Regions from separate parts of the Kitasatospora sp. NPDC088779 genome, predicted to be linked through region 1. Evidence: predicted binding sites of a transcription regulator. Region 1 holds the regulator's gene; the other holds the start of a gene.

What was found. The regulator HrcA, encoded in region 1, represses chaperone genes, less so after heat shock. The targets are predictions, from matches to a motif close to TTNGCACTCNGNNNNNCNGAGTGCNAA.
Region 2: groES (co-chaperone GroES) is a predicted target of HrcA. The motif match lies at 3,002-3,028, and genes of this name have one in related genera.

Annotation. Positions count from the first base shown of each region.
Region 1 covers NZ_JBFBHW010000013.1:119,062-128,518, forward strand. The annotation lists gene AB0P03_RS15045 (long-chain fatty acid--CoA ligase) at 1-1,130, shown strand, start outside; gene hemW (radical SAM family heme chaperone HemW) at 1,189-2,418, shown strand; gene AB0P03_RS15055 (Uma2 family endonuclease) at 2,460-3,017, shown strand; gene AB0P03_RS15060 (DUF3097 domain-containing protein) at 3,024-3,851, opposite strand; gene AB0P03_RS15065 (hypothetical protein) at 3,876-4,460, opposite strand; gene htpX (zinc metalloprotease HtpX) at 4,511-5,431, opposite strand; gene hrcA (heat-inducible transcriptional repressor HrcA) at 5,695-6,729, shown strand; gene dnaJ (molecular chaperone DnaJ) at 6,806-7,945, shown strand; gene AB0P03_RS15085 (16S rRNA (uracil(1498)-N(3))-methyltransferase) at 8,056-8,805, shown strand; gene AB0P03_RS15090 (PDZ domain-containing protein) at 8,878-9,457, shown strand, end outside.
Region 2 covers NZ_JBFBHW010000014.1:193,230-202,686, forward strand. The annotation lists gene tsaD (tRNA (adenosine(37)-N6)-threonylcarbamoyltransferase complex transferase subunit TsaD) at 1-406, shown strand, start outside; gene AB0P03_RS16540 (hypothetical protein) at 403-663, shown strand; gene AB0P03_RS16545 (polysaccharide deacetylase family protein) at 744-1,658, shown strand; gene AB0P03_RS16550 (class I SAM-dependent methyltransferase) at 1,684-2,880, opposite strand; gene groES (co-chaperone GroES) at 3,169-3,474, shown strand; gene groL (chaperonin GroEL) at 3,591-5,216, shown strand; gene AB0P03_RS16565 (LysR family transcriptional regulator) at 5,348-6,343, shown strand; gene AB0P03_RS16570 (WhiB family transcriptional regulator) at 6,433-6,759, opposite strand; gene AB0P03_RS16575 (response regulator transcription factor) at 7,320-7,931, shown strand; gene shbA (RNA polymerase sigma factor ShbA) at 8,270-8,986, shown strand; gene guaB (IMP dehydrogenase) at 9,238-9,457, shown strand, end outside.

The DNA.
Region 1 (9,457 bases):
GCAAGACGCTGATCTCCGGCCAGATCGCCACCGGCCACGTGATGGCCGTGGACGGCCGGGTCGACCGGATCATCCACAACCTGCCGGTCATCCGGCCGACCGTGATGGCCTCGGCGCCGCGCATCTTCGAGAAGGTCTACAACGGCATCGCCGGCCGGGCCCGGGCCGAGGGCGGCGCCAAGTACAAGATCTTCCGGTGGGCCGCCAAGGTCGCCCGCGAGCACGCCCGCGCCGTCCAGGAGAGCCGGATCGCCACCGGCGCCGGCACCGCCCCGCTGGGCCTCAGGCTGCAGCACGGCCTGGCCGACAAGCTGGTCTACGCCAAGATCCGCGCGGCCTTCGGCGGCCGGCTGCGCGGCGCCGTCTCCGGCAGCGCCGCGCTCGCGCCCGAGATCGGCTACTTCTTCCTCGGCGCCGGCGTGCCGATCCTGGAGGGCTACGGCCTCAGCGAGACCAGTGCCGGCTCCTGCGTCAACCGTGAGGAGGACGTCCGGATCGGCACCGTGGGCCGCCCGCTGCCCGGCACCGAGGTCCGGATCGCCGAGGACGGCGAGATCCTGCTGCGCGGCCCCGGCGTCATGCGCGGCTACCACGACCTGCCCGAGAAGACCGCCGAGGTGCTGGAGGCCGACGGCTGGTTCCACACCGAGGACATCGGCGAGCTCGGCCCCGACGGCTTCCTGCGGATCACCGACCGCAAGAAGGACCTGTTCAAGACCTCCGGCGGCAAGTACGTCGCGCCCAGCGAGGTCGAGGGCAGGTTCAAGGCGGTCTGCCCGTTCGTCAGCAACATCCTCGTGATCGGCAACGGCCGCAACTTCTGCACCGCGCTGATCGGCCTGGACGAGGCGGTCATCATGCCGTGGGCCGCCGCGCACGGGCTGAAGGACAAGTCCTACGCCGAGGTGGTCGCCGACCCGCAGGTGCACCAGCTGATCGAGGGCTTCGTCAAGCGGCTCAACGCCGACCTCCAGCGCTGGCAGACGATCAAGAAGTTCCACCTGCTGCCACGCGACCTCGACATCGAGCACGGCGAGCTCACCCCGAGCCTGAAGATCAAGCGCCCGGTGGTCGAGCGGACCTACGCGGACGCCGTCACCGCGATGTACGCGGGCGCCAACGAGGCCTGATCGGCCCCGACCCCGTACGGCTCACCGGTTCGGGTGAGCCGTACGGGACAATGGGGTCATGCCCTCCGCACTCCCCGACGGTGAACCGGTGCCGTCCGACGGTTCCCTGCCCGCATCCGCCCGCACCGGTCTCGGGCAGCGGCCGTTCGGCTTCTACCTGCACGTGCCCTACTGCGCCAGCCGCTGCGGCTACTGCGACTTCAACACCTACACCGCGACCGAGCTGCGCTCCTCCGGGGCCGTCGCCTCCCAGGAGACCTACGCGGACAACGTGGTCGCCGAGATCCGGCTGGCCCGCCAGGTCCTCGGCCAGGTCGACCTGCCGGTCCAGACCGTCTTCCTCGGCGGCGGCACCCCCACCCTGCTGCCCGCTCGCGACCTGGTGAAGATGCTCGCCGCGCTGCGCGAGGAGTTCGGGCTCGCCGAGGGCGCCGAGGTCACCACCGAGGCCAACCCGGAGTCCGTCGACCCGGCCTACCTGGCCGAACTGCGCGAGGGCGGCTACAACCGGGTCTCCTTCGGCATGCAGAGCGCCCGCCCGCACGTCCTGAAGCTGCTCGACCGCCACCACACCCCGGGCCGCCCCGAGGCCTGCGTCGCCGAGGCCCGCGCCGCCGGCTTCGACCACGTCAACCTGGACCTCATCTACGGCACCCCCGGCGAGTCCGACGACGACTGGCGCGCCTCCCTGGACGCCGCCATCGGCGCCGGGCCCGACCACGTCTCGGCGTACTCCCTGATCGTCGAGGACGGCACCAAGCTCGCCGCCCGGGTCAAGCGCGGCGAACTGCCGATGATCGACGACGACGTGCACGCCGACCGCTACCTCATCGCCGAACAGGCCCTCAGCGCCGCCGGCTACACCTGGTACGAGGTCTCCAACTGGGCCACCACCCCGGAGGGCCGCTGCCGCCACAACGAGCTGTACTGGACCGGCGCCGACTGGTGGGGCGCCGGCCCGGGCGCGCACAGCCACGTCGGCGGCGTCCGCTGGTGGAACGCCAAGCACCCCGCCGCCTACGCCCAGGCCCTCGCCGAGGGCCGCACCCCGGCCCTGGGCCGCGAGGTGCTCGCCGAGGAGGACCGCCGGGTCGAGCGCATCCTGCTGGAACTGCGCCTCGCCGAGGGCATCCCGCTCACCCTCCTCACCGACACCGGCCGTCACGCCGCCGCCCGCCACCTCGCCGACGGCCTCCTCGCCGCCGAGCCGTACGCCCAGGGCCGCGCCGTCCTCACCCTCCAGGGCCGGCTGCTCGCCGACGCGGTCGTACGTGACCTGGTGGACTGACATTCGTTAACGTGGGTGTCAGCCGTCGGAGGGAGCGTGCGATGACCGCCATCGATGATCGGATGACCGGGATCTTCGAGAACCTGGAGGTGCCGGAGGGCATCAAGGCCGAACTCATCAGGGGGGAAATCGTGATGATGGCGGGGCCTGACATGGTCCACAATCTCATCGTCCTGGCGATTCAGCACCAGCTTCCGTACGGTCGGTGGCGTCCACTCACGACCCAGGACCTGGGGATCCCCGGCCAGGCGAGCGAACCCCAGCCCGACCTGGTCGTCTTCGAACGCGGGGCGGTCCAGGAGCACGGACGACTGCTGCCGTCGCCCGCCGTCACCCTGGTGGTCGAGGTGGTGTCGAAGACCAGTGTCGATCGTGATTACCGGACCAAGCGGGAGCTCTACGCCGAGGGCTCCGTCCCCGCGTACCTGATCGTGGACCCGATCAAGGGGGTCTGCGTGCTGCTGACCGAGTTGGGTAGGGATCCCGGGTCCGGCCTCCCGAGGTACATGTCCGAGCGGACCAGCAAGTTCGGCGAGCCCGTCCCCGTCAGCCTGCTTGAGATCGATCTGGACACCACGGACTTTCAGCAGTACGTCTGATCGGCCTCACTCCGGAACCGTCACGAAGTCGATCAACTCCTCGACCTTGCCCAGCAGTTCCGGCTCCAGGTCCTTGTAGCTGTCCACCGTGGAGAGGATCCGCTTCCAGGCGGCGGGGGTGTTCACCGGCCAGCCGAGGCGGCGGCAGACGCCCTCCTTCCACTCCTCGCCGCGCGGGACGGCGGGCCAGCCGGCGATGCCGACGGAGGCGGGCTTCACGGCCTGCCAGATGTCGATGTAGGGGTGGCCGACGACCAGGACGGCGTCGCCGGTGACCTGGGCGGCGATGCGCTGCTCCTTGGTGCCGGGGAGCAGGTGGTCGACCAGGACGCCGAGGCGCCGCCCCGGGCCGGGGGCGAAGTCGGCGACGATCGCGGGCAGGTCGTCCACGCCCTCCAGGTACTCGACGACCACGCCCTCGATCCGCAGGTCGTCGCCCCAGACCCGCTCGACCAGTTCGGCGTCGTGCCGGCCCTCGACGTAGATCCGCGACTCGCGGGCGACCCGGGCCCGGGCGCCGGGGACGGCGACGGAGCCGGAGGCGGTGCGGCCCGGCGTACGGGAGGGGGCGGGGCCGGCCGGGCGCACCAGGGTGACCGTCCGGCCCTCCAGCAGGAAGCCGCGCGGCACCAGCGGGAACACCCGGAGCTTGCCGAAGCGGTCCTCCAGGGTGACGGTGAAGCCCTCGGCGGTCTTCTCGCAGCGCACCACCGCGCCGCAGAAGCCGGTGGCGGCCTCCTCCACCACCAGGTCCCGTTCGGCGGTCACCTCCGGGGCGGGTTGCTGCTTCTTCCACGGCGGGGTCAGGTCGGGTCCGTACTGGCGGCTGCGCATGAAAGCGACTATACGGACGGACCGTCAGAGGCCCGGCGCGCCCCAGACCGGGAACCAGCGGCTGAGGTCCTTCTCCAGCCGCAGGTCGTTCCCGAGCATCGCGTTGACCTGGAGCTCCAGCGGGCTGTTGCGCCGCTCCCCGCCGCCGGGCATCGGGGCGAAGGGGTAGAAGGTGCCGCGCTTGTAGAGGTAGACCAGGGCCAGCGACTGCCCGTCCGGGTTGCGGAAGCCGACCAGCGAGCAGAGCAGCTGCGGCCCGAAGCCGTTCGCCTCCAGCTCGCTGTTGACCGCGTGCAGGTCGTTGACCAGGTCCGGCAGTTCCTCGGGGGTGTGCCGGGCGAGCAGCCAGGAGTAGCCGTAGCCGTCCTTGGAGGCCTCCACCGGGACGCCGCCGCGCTCGGTGTCGGCGTCGAGCAGCGCCCGCACCTGCTGTTCGACCTGACCGAAGGCCGCGCCCTCGACGGCGGCGAAGCAGACCGAGCCGAGCCCGGTGGGGGTGAACCCGGCCCCGGCCTCCAGGGTGAGGGCGGCGGACGGGACGCCGAACAGCTGGTCGAGGTCGGGCTTGACGGGCTTGGTGCGCCCGAACAGGGTGTCCAGGATTCCCACGGCGGTCCTTTCGGAGGAGGGAGTCGGGAGGGCGGCAGGGGGGCGGGGCCTCAGCGGCCGAGCTGCTCGGAGATCTTCGCCAGCTGCTCCAGGCGCTTCTCCAGCGTCGGGTGGGTGGAGAACAGCTGCGAGGCGGTCTCCCGGGCGCTCAGCGCGGGGGCGAAGTAGAAGGCGTTGTAGGGCTGCGCCTGGCGCAGGTCCTTGCTGGGGATGGCGGCGATCTGGCCGGTGACCTTGGTGAGCGCGGAGGCGAGGGCGCTGGGCCGGCCGGTGAGCTGGGCGGCGGCGCGGTCGGCGGCGAGTTCCCGGTAGCGGGACAGGAGCCGGGTGAGCAGGAAGCTGATGGCGTAGACGACCATCGACACCAGCGGGATGATCAGGGCGACGATGGCCGCGTTCTGGTCGTTGTTGTTGCGGTTGCCGCCCATGAACCCGCCGTACATGGCGATCCGGGTCATGGCCCCGGCGAGGACGCCGAGGAAGCCGGCGATGGTCATCACCGCGACGTCCCGGTGGGCGACGTGGGACAGCTCGTGGGCGAGGACGCCCTCCAGTTCCTCGGGCTCCAGCCGTCGCAGCAGGCCGGTGGTGACGCACACCACGGCGTTCTGCGGGTTGCGGCCGGTGGCGAAGGCGTTCGGCATGTCGTTGTCGGCGACCGCCACCCGGGGTTTGGGCATGTCGGCCAGCGCGCAGAGCCGGTCGATGGTGCCGTGCAGTTGCGGGTACTGCTCAGGGGTCACCTGGTGGGCGCCCATCGCCCGTTCGGTGATCTTGTCGCTGAACCAGAACTGGGCCACGAACAGCCCGCCGGAGATCAGGACGATCAGTGGCCAGGCGCCGCGCAGCAGCACGATCAGCAGACCGGTGAAACCGACGTACAGCAGCCCGATCACGAACATCGTCACGACCATGCGGCCGGTCAGACCGCGGTCGGGCGCGAAACGGGTGTGCTGGCCCGAGCTCGACATTGCTTGCTCCTCCATTCGCCGTCGTCTTCGATGCTGCCACCCGGACGGCCCCGCGGCACCACCCCCGCGCCGGGAACTGCGGGCAGGATCACTCCGGCCGGGCCGTTCCTGCCGTTGGGCCCGGGCCTTACACTGGCAGGTACGGTTTTGGCACTCGCAGGTTCAGAGTGCCAAAGCGGGTGCCGGAGCCGGGATCCTCCCGGAGCGGGCAGCAGCATGCGTGACACGAACGGACAACGTGCGAAGACGGAGGTGTGTGCCCCATGGCCGGTGAGGTTCGCCAGCTGGACGACCGCAAGCTCGCCGTGCTCCGCGCGATCGTCCAGGACTACGTGGGCACCGAGGAGCCGGTCGGCTCCAAGGCCCTGGTGGAGCGGCACAACCTCGGAGTCTCCCCGGCGACCGTCCGCAACGACATGGCGGCGCTGGAGGAGGAGGGCTACATCCACCAGCCGCACACCAGCGCCGGGCGCATCCCCACCGACAAGGGGTACCGCCTGTTCGTCGACAAGCTCGCCGAGGTCAAGCCGATGAGCGCCCCCGAGCGCCGGGCGATCCGGCACTTCCTGGACGGCGCCGTCGACCTGGACGACGTGGTCATGCGGACGGTGCGGCTGCTCGCCCAGCTCACCCGGCAGGTCGCGGTGGTGCAGTACCCCTCGCTGTCGCGGTCCACCGTCCGGCACATCGAGCTGGTGGCGCTGGCCCCGACCAAGGTGATGCTGGTCCTGATCACCAACACCGGCCGGGTCGAGCAGCGGATGGTCGACTGCCCGGGCCCGGTCGGCGAGACGGTCCTGGCGGACCTGCGGGCCCGGATCAACGCGCGGGCCGTCGGCCAGCGGCTGCCGGACGTGCCGGGGTTCCTGGAGGAGCTCCCGGCGGGTTTCGAGCCGCCGGACCGCCCGACCGTCAGCACGGTCCTGGCGACGCTGTTCGAAGCGCTCGCCGAGCAGAACGAGGAGCGGATCATGCTGGCCGGCACGGCCAACCTGACCCGCTTCGGGCACGACTTCCCCCTGACCATCCAGCCGGTGCTGGAAGCCCTGGAGGAGCAGGTCGTCCTGCTCCGCCTCCTGGGTGAGACGGCGGACGCCGCGATGACGGTCCGGATCGGGCGGGAGATCGCCTACGAGGGGCTGAATTCCACCTCGGTGGTGTCGGTCGGTTACGGTTCGGGCGACGAGAGCGTGGCCAAACTGGGTGTGATCGGTCCGACCCGGATGGACTATCCGGGCACAATGGGGGCGGTGCGTGCGGTGGCGCGGTACGTGGGCCAGATCCTGGCCGAGTCGTAGCACAGGCCGCCGTCGGAACCTCTGACGGCGGTGTCCAGTCGCAGCACTACTACAGGCGGAACAAGCGGAGCATTTGGTGGCCACGGACTACTACGCGGTACTCGGCGTCCGACGGGATGCGGGGCAGGACGAGATCAAGAAGGCCTTCCGGCGCCTGGCACGCGAACTGCACCCGGACGTCAACCCGGACCCGAAGACGCAGGAGCGGTTCAAGGAGATCAACGCCGCTTACGAGGTGCTCTCCGACCCGCAGAAGCGCCAGGTCTACGACCTCGGAGGTGACCCGCTCTCGCCGGGCGGCGGGGGCGCGGGCGGCTTCGGCGCGGGGGCGGCCGGCTTCGGCTTCTCCGACATCATGGACGCCTTCTTCGGCGCCGCGGCCGGCCAGCGCGGCCCGCGCTCGCGCACCCGCCGCGGCCAGGACGCCATGATCCGGCTGGAGATCACCCTGGAGGAGGCCGCCTTCGGCACCACCAAGGAACTCCAGGTCGACACCGCCGTCACCTGCACCACGTGCAGCGGCGAGGGCGCGGCCCCCGGCACCTCCGCGCAGACCTGCGACATGTGTCGCGGCAGGGGCGAGGTCTCCCAGGTCACCCGGTCGTTCCTGGGCCAGGTCATGACCTCCCGTCCCTGCCCGCAGTGCCAGGGCTTCGGCACCGTCGTGCCGACCCCGTGCCCGGAGTGCGCCGGCGACGGCAGGGTCCGCGCCCGGCGCACCCTGACCGTCAAGATCCCGGCCGGTGTCGACAACGGCACCCGGATCCAGCTGGCCGGCGAGGGCGAGGTCGGCCCCGGCGGCGGCCCGGCCGGCGACCTGTACGTCGAGATCGCCGAGACCACCCACACCGTCTTCCAGCGGCGCGGGGACGACCTGCACTGCACCGTCACCATCCCGATGACGGCCGCGTCCCTCGGCACCCAGGTGCCGCTGCAGACCCTGGACGGGCTGGAGGAGGTCGACATCCGGCCCGGCACCCAGTCCGGCCAGTCGATCCCGCTGCACGGCCGCGGCATCACGCACCTGCGCGGCGGCGGCCGGGGCGACCTGATAGTGCATGTCGAGGTGCAGACGCCCACCAAGCTCGACCCCGAGCAGGAGGAGCTGCTGCGCCGGCTCGCGGTGCTGCGCGGCGAGGAGCGGCCGTCCGGCCAGTTCGCGCCGGGCCAGCAGGGCCTGTTCTCGCGCCTCAAGGACGCGTTCAACGGCCGCTAGGCCCTAGGCCGGGGCCGCTACTGGGCCCTGGCCGTCCGCGCGGGGGTGCCGGGTTCTGCCCGGCGCCCCTTTCGCGTTCCCGATCCGCCCCACCCCCGGAGGTTCCCCGCATGACCGCCCCCGTCTTCGTCGTCGAGACCGAGCGGATCGCCGCCGCCGCGCCCGGCTCCGTGGTGCGCCTCGACGGGCCGGAGGGGCGGCACGCGGCCGCGGTGAGGCGGCTGGCGGCGGGCGAGGCGGTGACCCTCGCCGACGGGCTGGGCCTCGGGGTGGACGGGACGGTCGCCGCGGTGCTCGGCAAGGACGCGATCGACGTCACGGTGGCCGCCGTCCGCCGGGAGCCCGAGCCGGCGCCGCGGATCGTCGTCGTCCAGGCGCTGCCCAAGGGCGACCGCGGCGAGCTCGCGGTGGAGACCATGACCGAGGTCGGCGTGGACGTGATCGTCCCGTGGGCCGCCTCGCGCTGCATCACGCAGTGGAAGGGCGACCGGGGCGCCAAGGCACTCGCCAAGTGGCGGGCCACCGCCCGGGAGGCCGGCAAGCAGTCCCGCCGGCTGCGCTTCCCCGAGGTGCGCGAGCCGGCGACCACCCGGCAGCTGGCGCCGCTGCTGGCCGGGGCCGCGTTCGCCGCCGTGCTGCACGAGGAGGGCGCCGAGCCGCTGGCGCTGGCCGCGCTGCCCGCGGCCGGGGACGTGGTGCTGGTGGTCGGCCCGGAGGGCGGGGTCTCCCCGGAGGAGCTGGCCGCGTTCGCCGAGGCGGGTGCCGGGCCGTACCGGCTGGGCCCCTCGGTGCTGCGCACCTCCACCGCCGGGGTGGCCGCCGGCGCCCTGCTGCTGGGGCGCACCGGCCGCTGGTCGTAGCCGGCCCGCCCGTGCGGTCGGAGTCTGCCCGAACCGGCCCGCGCCGTGCGCGCACGTGCCTACGCTGACCGCGTGACGGAACCCCTGAGCACCTCCGCGGGCGCCTACCTGCGCCACCCCCATCTGCACGGTGACCTGGTCACCTTCGTCGCCGAGGACGACGTCTGGCTGGCCCCGCTGGACGGTGGCCGGGCCTGGCGGCTGACGGCCGATCACGTGCCCGTCCGGCACCCCCGGTTCGCCCCCGACGGGCGGCACATCGCCTTCACCTCCACCCGGGACGGCGCGCCCGAGGTGCACGTGGTGCCGGTGGACGGCGGGCCGTCCCGGCGGCTCACCCACTGGGGCAGCGAGCAGACCGAGGTGCGGGGCTGGACGGCCGACGGGCGCCCGATCGCCCTCACCACCGCCGGCGAGGCGACCCTGCGCCGCAGCTGGGCGCACGCCGTGCCGCTGGACGGCGGCGAGTCGGTGCGGCTGCCGTACGGGCCGGTCGGCGGGCTCGCCTTCGAGCCGGGCGGCGACCGCGTGCTGCTGGGCACCGTCAACAACCGCGAGCCGGCCTGGTGGAAGCGCTACCGGGGCGGCCGGGCGGGCAAGTTGTGGATCGGGCGGGACGCATTCGTCCGCGTCCACGAGGAGTTGGACGGCC
Region 2 (9,457 bases), on a different contig from region 1:
CGGCGAGGAGGTGCCGATCGCCGACGTGGCGGCGTCCTTCCAGGAGGCCGTCACCGACGTACTCACCCGCAAGGCCGTCAAGGCGTGCCGGGACAACGGCGTCGACCACCTGATGATCGGCGGCGGGGTGGCCGCCAACTCGCGGCTGCGCGAGATGGCCCAGCAGCGCTGCGACCGGGCCGGCATCCGGCTGCGGGTGCCCCGGCCGGGCCTGTGCACCGACAACGGCGCGATGGTGGCCGCGCTGGGCTCCGAGATGGTGTGGCGCGACCGCACGCCGTCCGCGCTCGACCTGTCCGCCGACTCCTCGCTGCCGGTGACCGAGGCGCACGTGCCAGCCGCGGACGTCCGGCACGGCGACGTCCACGGCCAGGCGTACCAGGCCCTCACCGGTGGCGCCGAGTGACCGTCGCCGCGATGTGGGAGGCCCGCGCCGCCGCCGGCCGCGGGGCCGAACTCGCCTCCTGGGTACGGGAGGTGGCGCTGCCGTCGGTGCGCGGTTCGGCCGGGCTGGTCCGCACCGAGCTGCTCGGCGCGCCCGGCGAACGCGTGCTGCTGATCACCTGGTGGACCGGCGAGCCGGTGCCGGTCGCCGACCCGCCGGCCGACCTGCTCGGCCGCCCGGTACACCGCTGGTCCTTCAGCAGCGAGCACGTCGAATAGGCCCCGTCCGGGAACCGCCGCCCCGACCGCTACCGTGCATAGCTGAGAAGAAGCTGGACGGGAACCGGGAGCGCGCTGCGGTGAACAGGGACGGTCGGAGCAGGACCAGGACGTACGCGGTGGGGGCGCTGGCCCTGCTGGCCCTGGCTACCGGATGCGGCGACAACGGGGGCGCCGCCGCCCCGGCGGCGGCCGGCGGCAGCTCGGCGGCCACGCCCCAGCCCACCGGCGGAGGCGCCGTGCCGACCAGCCCGGCCGGCACGCCCACCACCCCGGCCCCGGCCGGCGGGGACCCGGCGGCCTGGGCGAAGTGGAACCTCAAGCCGCTGGCACCGGCCCCCGCGCCGCCCGCGGACAAGCCCATCAAGCTCGAACGGACCGGCCCCGTACCGGTGTTCAGCGAGGTGAAGACGAGCGACAAGGTCGTCTTCATCACCATCGACGACGGCGCCGAGAAGGACCCGAAGTTCGTCGAGATGCTGACCGAGCTCAAGGTGCCGATCTCGATGTTCCTGACCCGGGACATCGTCAAGAACGACTACGGCTACTTCAAGCCGCTCCAGGCGCTCGGCAACCACATCCAGAACCACACCGTGGACCACCCGGTGATGAGCAAGATCCCGGCGGAGAAGCAGAAGTCCGAGATCTGCGACGCGCAGTCCGCGCTCACCCAGCAGTACGGCACCGCCCCGCTGCTGTTCCGCCCGCCGTTCGGGGACGGTGCCAACACCCCCACGCTGAACAACTCGGTCCAGCAGTGCGGCCCGCGCGCGATGGTGCTCTGGCGCGAGTCGATGCAGATCCACGACATGCAGTACCAGGCGGCGGACAAGAAGCTGAAGTCCGGCGACATCATCCTGGCGCACTTCCGCGGCCCGAAGGAGCTCAAGGGCGCCACGATGACCCAGATGTTCGGCGACCTGCTGGCCCGGATCCAGGAGCAGGGCTTCTCGGTGGCCCGGCTGGAGGACTACATCCAGGCGCCCGCCTCGTAGTCCGGGCGCCCGCCGCGCAGCCGCCTCAGGCGGGTCGGCCGAGCATCATCAGCGGCCCGTTGTCGGTGCGGCTGAGGATCACCGTGACGGCGTTCGGCCCGGAGGGCTTGAGCTGGCGGCGCAGCTCCTCCGGGGTGATCGCCATCCCGCGCTTCTTGATCACCACCGTGCCGACCCCGCGCTCGCGCAGCAGCGCCTTCAGCCGCTTGATGTGGAACGGCAGCACGTCGGTGAGCTCGAAGGCGTGCGCGTACGGGGTGGCCACCAGCTGGTCCGAGGTCAGGTAGGCGATCTTCGGGTCGATCAGCCGACCGCCCACCTGCTCGGCCACCTCGGCCACCAGGTGGGCCCGGATCACCGCGCCGTCCGGCTCGTACAGGTAGCGCCCGACCGGGCCGGCCGGCGGGTCGGGCAGGTCGCCGCCGGTGAGGCTGGCGGCCTGCGGCAGCAGGGTGGCGCGGTGCGGGCGGGCGGCCCCGGTGCCGAACCAGAGCACCGCCTCCTTCACGTCGCCGTGGTCGGAGACCCACTCCGCCTCGGCGTCGGCCGGGACGGCCTCGTGCGGGATGCCCGGGGCCACCTTCAGCGCGCCGATCGGGGTCCGGCGGCCGGCCTCGATCGCCCAGGAGAGCGGCGGGGCGTACGCCTCCGGGTCGAACACCCGGCCGCGCGCCGTCCGCCGCGCCGGGTCGGTGAACACCGCGTCGTAGCCGGTGACGTCCACCTCGGCGACGTCCGCGCAGCGCACCCGGACCAGGTCGGCCAGGCCCAGCGCGGCCGCGTTGGCGGCGGTGGCGGCGCAGGCCGCCGGGTCCTTGTCGACGGCCAGCACCTCGATCCCGGCCCTGGCCAGCGCCAGCACGTCCCCGCCGATGCCGCAGCACAGGTCGGCCAGCCGGCGGACGCCCAGCTCGGCGAAGCGGCGCGCCCGCCACTCGGCCACGCTGCGCCGGGTGGACTGCTCGACGCCGTTGGGCGTGAAGTACATCAGGTCGGCGTCCGCCCCGAACTTCGCCCGCGCCCGCTGCCGCAGCCGGGCCTGCCCGAAGGCCGCCGACACCAGCTCGGCCGGGTGCTCCCGCCGCAGCCTGGTGGCCAGCGCCAGCTCCTCCTCGGGCGTGAACTCGCGCAGTTCGGCGAGCAGGGCCTGGCCCTCGGGGGCCAGTAGGGGTTGGAGGTTCTCGGTGTCCACGGGGCCATTCTGGCGGGTTGGCGGCCCCACCGGCTCCGACGGCCGACGCGGTGGGCGGGGTCGCGGCTCGCGGCGGGAGTCCGCCCGGGGGCGGGGTGGTCGCACAGGAGTACGGCTCCGCGCCCGCGGTTCGGGATGCCCGGGCGCGCCGTTGGCACTCTGGTTGACTGAGTGCTAACACCGGCCTATGGTCGTCCTTGGCACTCCCCACTGGGGGAGTGCTAACGCGAAGACGTGTGCCTGACCCCCGCGACGGCAGGCCCACAGGTTCGCTCCTACCCGTTAGAAACCCCGTAATCTCCGAAGGGGAGCTCGGACGTGACCACCAGCAGCAAGGTTGCCATCAAGCCGCTTGAGGACCGCATCGTGGTCCAGCCGCTCGACGCCGAGACCACCACGGCCTCCGGCCTGGTTATCCCGGACACCGCCAAGGAGAAGCCCCAGGAGGGCGTCGTCCTGGCCGTCGGCCCGGGCCGCTTCGAGGACGGCCAGCGTCTGCCGCTCGACGTCGCCGTCGGTGACATCGTCCTGTACTCGAAGTACGGCGGCACCGAGGTGAAGTACCAGGGCGAGGAGTACCTGGTTCTTTCCGCCCGCGACGTTCTCGCCATCATCGAGAAGTAAGTCGTTCCGACCCGCCCCGGATCCGTGTCCCAAGTGACAGGGGCCCGGGGCGTGGTTGTTGGTTCACGTAGTCCGGCGGCCGGTGGGCCGGCCGAAGCCCCGAGGGAATAGGGAACATGGCGAAGATCCTGCAGTTCAACGAGGACGCCCGCCGCTCGCTGGAGCGCGGTGTCAACAAGCTGGCCGACACCGTCAAGGTGACCATCGGCCCCAAGGGCCGCAACGTCGTCATCGACAAGAAGTTCGGCGCCCCGACCATCACCAACGACGGTGTCACCATCGCCCGTGAGGTCGAGCTGGACGACCCGTACGAGAACCTTGGCGCGCAGCTCGTCAAGGAGGTCGCCACCAAGACCAACGACGTCGCGGGTGACGGCACCACCACCGCCACCGTGCTGGCCCAGGCCCTGGTCAACGAGGGTCTGCGCAACGTCGCCGCCGGTGCCGGCCCGGCCGCCCTGAAGAAGGGCATCGACAAGGCCGTCGCCGCCGTCTCCGAGCACCTGCTCTCGGTGGCCCGCGAGATCGAGGGCAAGGACGACGTCGCCGCCGTCGCGTCCCTCTCCGCCCAGGACACCCAGGTCGGCGAGCTGATCGCCGAGGCGATCGACAAGGTCGGCAAGGACGGTGTCATCACCGTCGAGGAGTCGAACACCTTCGGCGTGGAGCTGGACTTCACCGAGGGCATGCAGTTCGACAAGGGCTACCTGTCGCCGTACTTCGTCACCGACGCGGAGCGGCAGGAGGCGGTCCTGGAGGACCCGTACATCCTGATCAACCAGGGCAAGATCTCCTCCATCCAGGAGCTGCTGCCGCTGCTGGAGAAGATCCTCCAGGGCGGTGCCTCCCGGCCGCTGCTGATCATCGCCGAGGACGTCGACGGCGAGGCGCTGTCCACCCTCGTGGTGAACAAGATCCGCGGCACCTTCAACGCGGTCGCCGTCAAGGCCCCGGGCTTCGGCGACCGCCGCAAGGCGATCCTCGGCGACCTGGCCACCCTGACCGGCGGCACGGTCATCTCCGAGGAGGTCGGCCTCAAGCTCGACCAGGTCGGCGTGGACGTGCTGGGCACCGCCCGCCGCGTGACCATCACCAAGGACGAGACCACCGTCGTCGACGGCGCCGGTGACACCGAGGCCGTGGCCGGCCGCGTCGCCCAGATCAAGGGTGAGATCGCCGCCACCGACTCCGACTGGGACCGCGAGAAGCTGCAGGAGCGCCTGGCCAAGCTGGCCGGCGGCGTCTGCGTCATCAAGGTCGGCGCCGCCACCGAGGTGGAGCTGAAGGAGCGCAAGCACCGCCTGGAGGACGCCATCTCGGCGACCCGTGCCGCGGTCGAGGAGGGCATCGTCGCCGGTGGCGGCGCCTCCCTGGTGCACGCCGCCAAGGTGCTGGACGGCGGCCTGGGCCTGTCGGGTGACGAGGCGACCGGTGTCGCGGTGGTCCGCAAGGCGCTGCACGAGCCGCTGCGCTGGATCGCCCAGAACGCCGGCCTGGAGGGCTACGTCATCACCTCCAAGGTCGCCGAGCTGGAGATCGGCCAGGGCTACAACGCGGCCACCGGCGAGTACGGCGACCTGGTGAAGGCCGGCGTCATCGACCCGGTCAAGGTCACCCGCTCCGCCCTGGAGAACGCGGCCTCGATCGCCTCCCTGCTGCTCACCACCGAGACCCTCGTGGTGGAGAAGAAGGAAGAGGAGGCCGAGGCGGGCCACGGCCACGGTCACGGCCACTCGCACTGACGCCTGACGGTCGACCGGAGGCCCGGTCCGCGCCCCTCGGGGTGCGGCCGGGCCTCCGGCGTGTTTGGCGTTTGAGGCTTCAATCATCAGCAGAATTTTGCCATTGGCAAAGATTGCCTTATAACTGAGGCATGATCGAGGCCCGTCACCTGCGCGTTCTGCGTGCCGTCGCCCGCACCGGCTCCTTCTCCGCCGCCGCCCGCGAGCTGGGCTGTACGCAGCCCGCCATCAGCCAGCAGATGAAGGCCCTGGAGAAGTCGGTGGACACCCCGCTGGTGGTCCGCTCCGGCCGGGGCATGCAGCTCAGCGAGGCGGGGCGGGTGTTGCTCAAGCACGCCACCGGGATCCTGGCCGGGCTCTCCGCGGCCGAGGAGGAGATCGCCGCGATCGCCGGGCTGCGGGCCGGGCGGGTGCGGCTGGTCTCCTTCCCGACCGCGAGCTCCACCCTGGTGCCGCCCGCGGTCGCCCGGCTGCGGGACAGCCATCCGGGGGTGCGCGTGTCGCTGGTCGAGGCGGAGCCGCCGGAGTCGCTGGCGATGCTGCGCGGCGGCGAGTGCGAGATCGCGCTGGCCTTCCGCTACCCGCAGTCCGACGGCGGCGCCGCGCTGCCGGCGCCCGCGCACGGGACGCCGCGCGAGGCGCGGGCCGAGGCCAACCTGGAGGCGCAGCAGCTGAGCGCCGGCTCCGACTGGTCCGATCTGGTGGTCACCCCGCTGCTGGACGACCCGCTGGTGGGCCTGCTGCCCGCCGCGCACCGGCTGGCGGGGCGCGGCAGGCCGGTGGAGCTGGCCGAGCTGGCGGGGGAGCAGTGGATCGCGGGCTGCCCGCAGTGCCGGGGGCACCTGGTGGAGCTGTGCGCGGGGGCGGGCTTCGAGCCCCGGATCGACTTCGCGACCGACGACTATCCGGCAGTGGTCGGCCTGGTGGCGGCCGGGCTGGGGGTGGCGGTGCTGCCCCGGCTGGCGCTGGAGTCGGTGCGCCCGGACGGGGTGTCGACGGTGCCGGTGCGGACGGCCGCGGGGGCGCCGGCGGTGCGGCAGGTGGTCGCGCTGACCCTGCCGGATCTGGCCGAGGTGCCGGCCGTGGCGCTGATGCTGGAGCGGCTGGCGGGGTCGGCCGGGCGCTGACCTCTGGGGCCTGAGCGTTCTGGACTGGGCTTGAACAGCCCGGGACGCCGAGAGGAAACGTTTCTTCACGGCGCGCCGTGGAGGCGGGGCTAGCGCCGGGCGATCGCCGGCGGGGTCAGCGGGACCTCCACCAGCCGGTGCCGCGAACGCCCCAGCATCTCCTCGCGCTCGTCCTCGGTCATCCCACCCCAGACGCCGTACGGCTCGCGGACCGCCAGCGCGTGCGCCGCGCACTCGGTGATCACCGGGCAGCGCATGCAGACCTCCTTGGCACTGGCCTCGCGCGAACTCCGCGCGGCCCCGCGTTCGCCCTCGGGGTGGAAGAAGAGCGAACTGTCCACGCCACGGCAGGCTGCGGAGAGCTGCCAGTCCCAGAGGTCCGCGTTGGGACCTGGGAGGCGGGAGAAATCTGCCATGGCTCATTCCCTTCAGAGGCTCGTCGGCCGTGGGCCGGCGCTCAGCGGGCTGCTGCTGGGCGGCACGGCGGGCGTCGATGCACTGGTGTGGACACCTGGAAATATGACTTACGGCAACTCCATGGACAAGTCACCCACAGAGTGGCACAACAGTCAATGACCATACGAAAGCTATAAAAACGGGCAAAGTGGGCAAGGGGTTCGGCGGGCGCGGGCGTGGCATTCGGGTGGCCGACGGGCGCGCGACACTCCGCACCGGTGTGCGGGTCGTGCGCCCACCGCGCGCGAGCTGGGGAAAAGTGCGGCGTGTGCACCGCGATGCGGCTGATCGGTAATGGGTTGGCCACGTACAGTGGTGGAGATGGCCCCGAAGGCCGTAACTCATTCGAGTGACGGTCGTTGGAAGTGCGGAGGCGGTTAGCGGGCGCCGGACGTCGGGAACGATCGCGCGGAATTTGAGGCGATCAGCACGGACTCTGTCGCCGATCGGCCGTGTCGGAGAGGTTCGTACCAGCCAGGAGGCTCAACGTGACGCGGATCAGCTGCGGAGGACGACGGTCATGACTTCCGTTCTCGTTTGCGACGATTCCCCGCTCGCCCGCGAGGCGCTTCGCCGCGCGGTCGCGACCGTACCCGGTGTGGACCGGGTCACCACCGCGACGAACGGGGAGGAGGTCCTCCGCCGCTGGGTGGCCGACCGCTCCGATCTCGTTCTGATGGACGTCCGGATGCCCGGCCTCGGCGGGGTCGAGACGGTCCGGCGGCTGCTGTCCGCCGATCCGGGCGCGCGGATCATCATGCTCACCGTCGCCGAGGACCTCGACGGGGTCGCGCTCGCGGTGGCCGCGGGCGCCCGCGGGTACCTGCACAAGGACGCCTCGCGCGCCGAGCTGCGGGCCACCGTCACCCAGGCCCTCGCCGACCCGACCTGGCGGCTCGCCCCGCGCCGGCTGCGCAGCCCCGACATGGGCGCGGCGCCCACGTTGACGGCGCGTGAGATCCAGGTGCTGGAGGGCATGAGCCACGGCCGCAGCAACGCCGAGATCGGCCGCGAGCTGTTCCTGTCCGAGGACACCGTCAAGACCCACGCCCGACGGCTGTTCAAGAAGCTCGGGGCCTCCGACCGCGCGCACGCGGTGGCGCTGGGTTTCCGCTGGGGCCTGGTCCGCTGACCGCCGGTGGCGCCGCCGGCTGCGGCGCGCCGCCGGCGGTTCCCGGGACGGACGCCGTCCGGGCGTGTGACGTTACGGTCCCGAGGTTGCACCATGGAGGAGTGGAGCACCTCGGGGACCAGCGGACAGGCACTGCGGCGAACCACACGGCCGCGGGACATGCGGCGGACGGCGCGAAGGACGGGACCACCGACGGCGGCGGGGCGGGAGGCGGCACGGTGCAGGAGGGGCCGGTGGTGCGCGGCGGCACGCCGTACGGCGCCGCAGCGCATAACGTTCCGGTGCACAACTCCGGACGCGGTGCCGCGTTTTCCCGCTCGACCAGGCACCATGGACCGATGCGTGACGACGTCGCCGGTGCGGCCGGCCAGGCGGACCCGGTGGAGGCCGAGCCCTCCGGCCCGGGTGGCGATCCGTCGTACGCCGACCCCGGCGGCCCCGGCGCGGTGCCCGGCCCCGGTCGACCGCCGGTGCTCGGCGCGGGCGGCTCCCCGCTGGTGGGCGAGCTCGTCGCGGCCGCCGTCCGCGGAGAGGGCCCGGCCATCGACGCCCTGCTCGCCTACGTCCATCCGCTGGCGCTGCGCTACTGCCGCGGCCGGCTGGTCCGGCTGCCCGGCGGCGCCCGGCACCACGTGGACGACGTCGCGCAGGAGGTCTGCGTCGCGGTGCTGTGCGCGCTGCCCCGGTACAAGGACCAGGGGCGGCCGTTCGAGGCCTTCGTCTACGGCATCGCCGCGCACAAGATCGCCGATCTGCAGCGGGCCGCGATGCGCGGGCCCGGCTCGACGGTCGTTCCGCAGGACGACCTGCCGGAGGTGCCGGACGAGGCGCTCGGCCCGGAGGAGCAGGCGCTGCTGAGCAGCGACGCGGCCTGGGCCAAGGAACTGCTCTCCAACCTGCCGGCCCGTCAGCGCGAACTGGTGCTGCTGCGGGTGGCCGCCGGGCTGTCGGCGGAGGAGACCGGCGAGGTGCTGGGGATGTCCCCGGGCGCCGTCCGGGTGGCGCAGCACCGGGCGCTCAGCCGGCTGCGGGCGCTGGCGGAGGAGTCCTCCTGAAGCCCTGACCGGCCGGAATGAGCCACGGGGGGCCGGTGTTGTCAAGGGCACACGAGGACACATTCGCGGTGCCAGTACCATGGGGTATCGGCGCCTGGGCGGGTTGCCAAAGTTTCGCGGGTGCGCGCGGGGTTCCCCTGGAGGTTCCTCCAAAACCACCCGGCTTCGGCGGTCTGCTGCGAGTGAGCGATGAACGCGCCCCACCCTCAGGGCGTGAGCGGAATAGGCCGGCCACGGAAGGTACCCCCCAAATGTCTTACAACGCCGCAGGCGTACCCGAGAAGTTCGCCATGCTCGGGCTCACGTTCGATGACGTCCTGCTGCTGCCCGGGGCCTCCGCGGTGCTGCCGAACCAGGTCGACACCTCCTCGCGGGTCTCCCGGAACGTGCGCGTCAACATCCCGCTGCTCTCCGCCGCGATGGACAAGGTCACCGAGGCGCGGATGGCGATCTCGATGGCCCGCCAGGGCG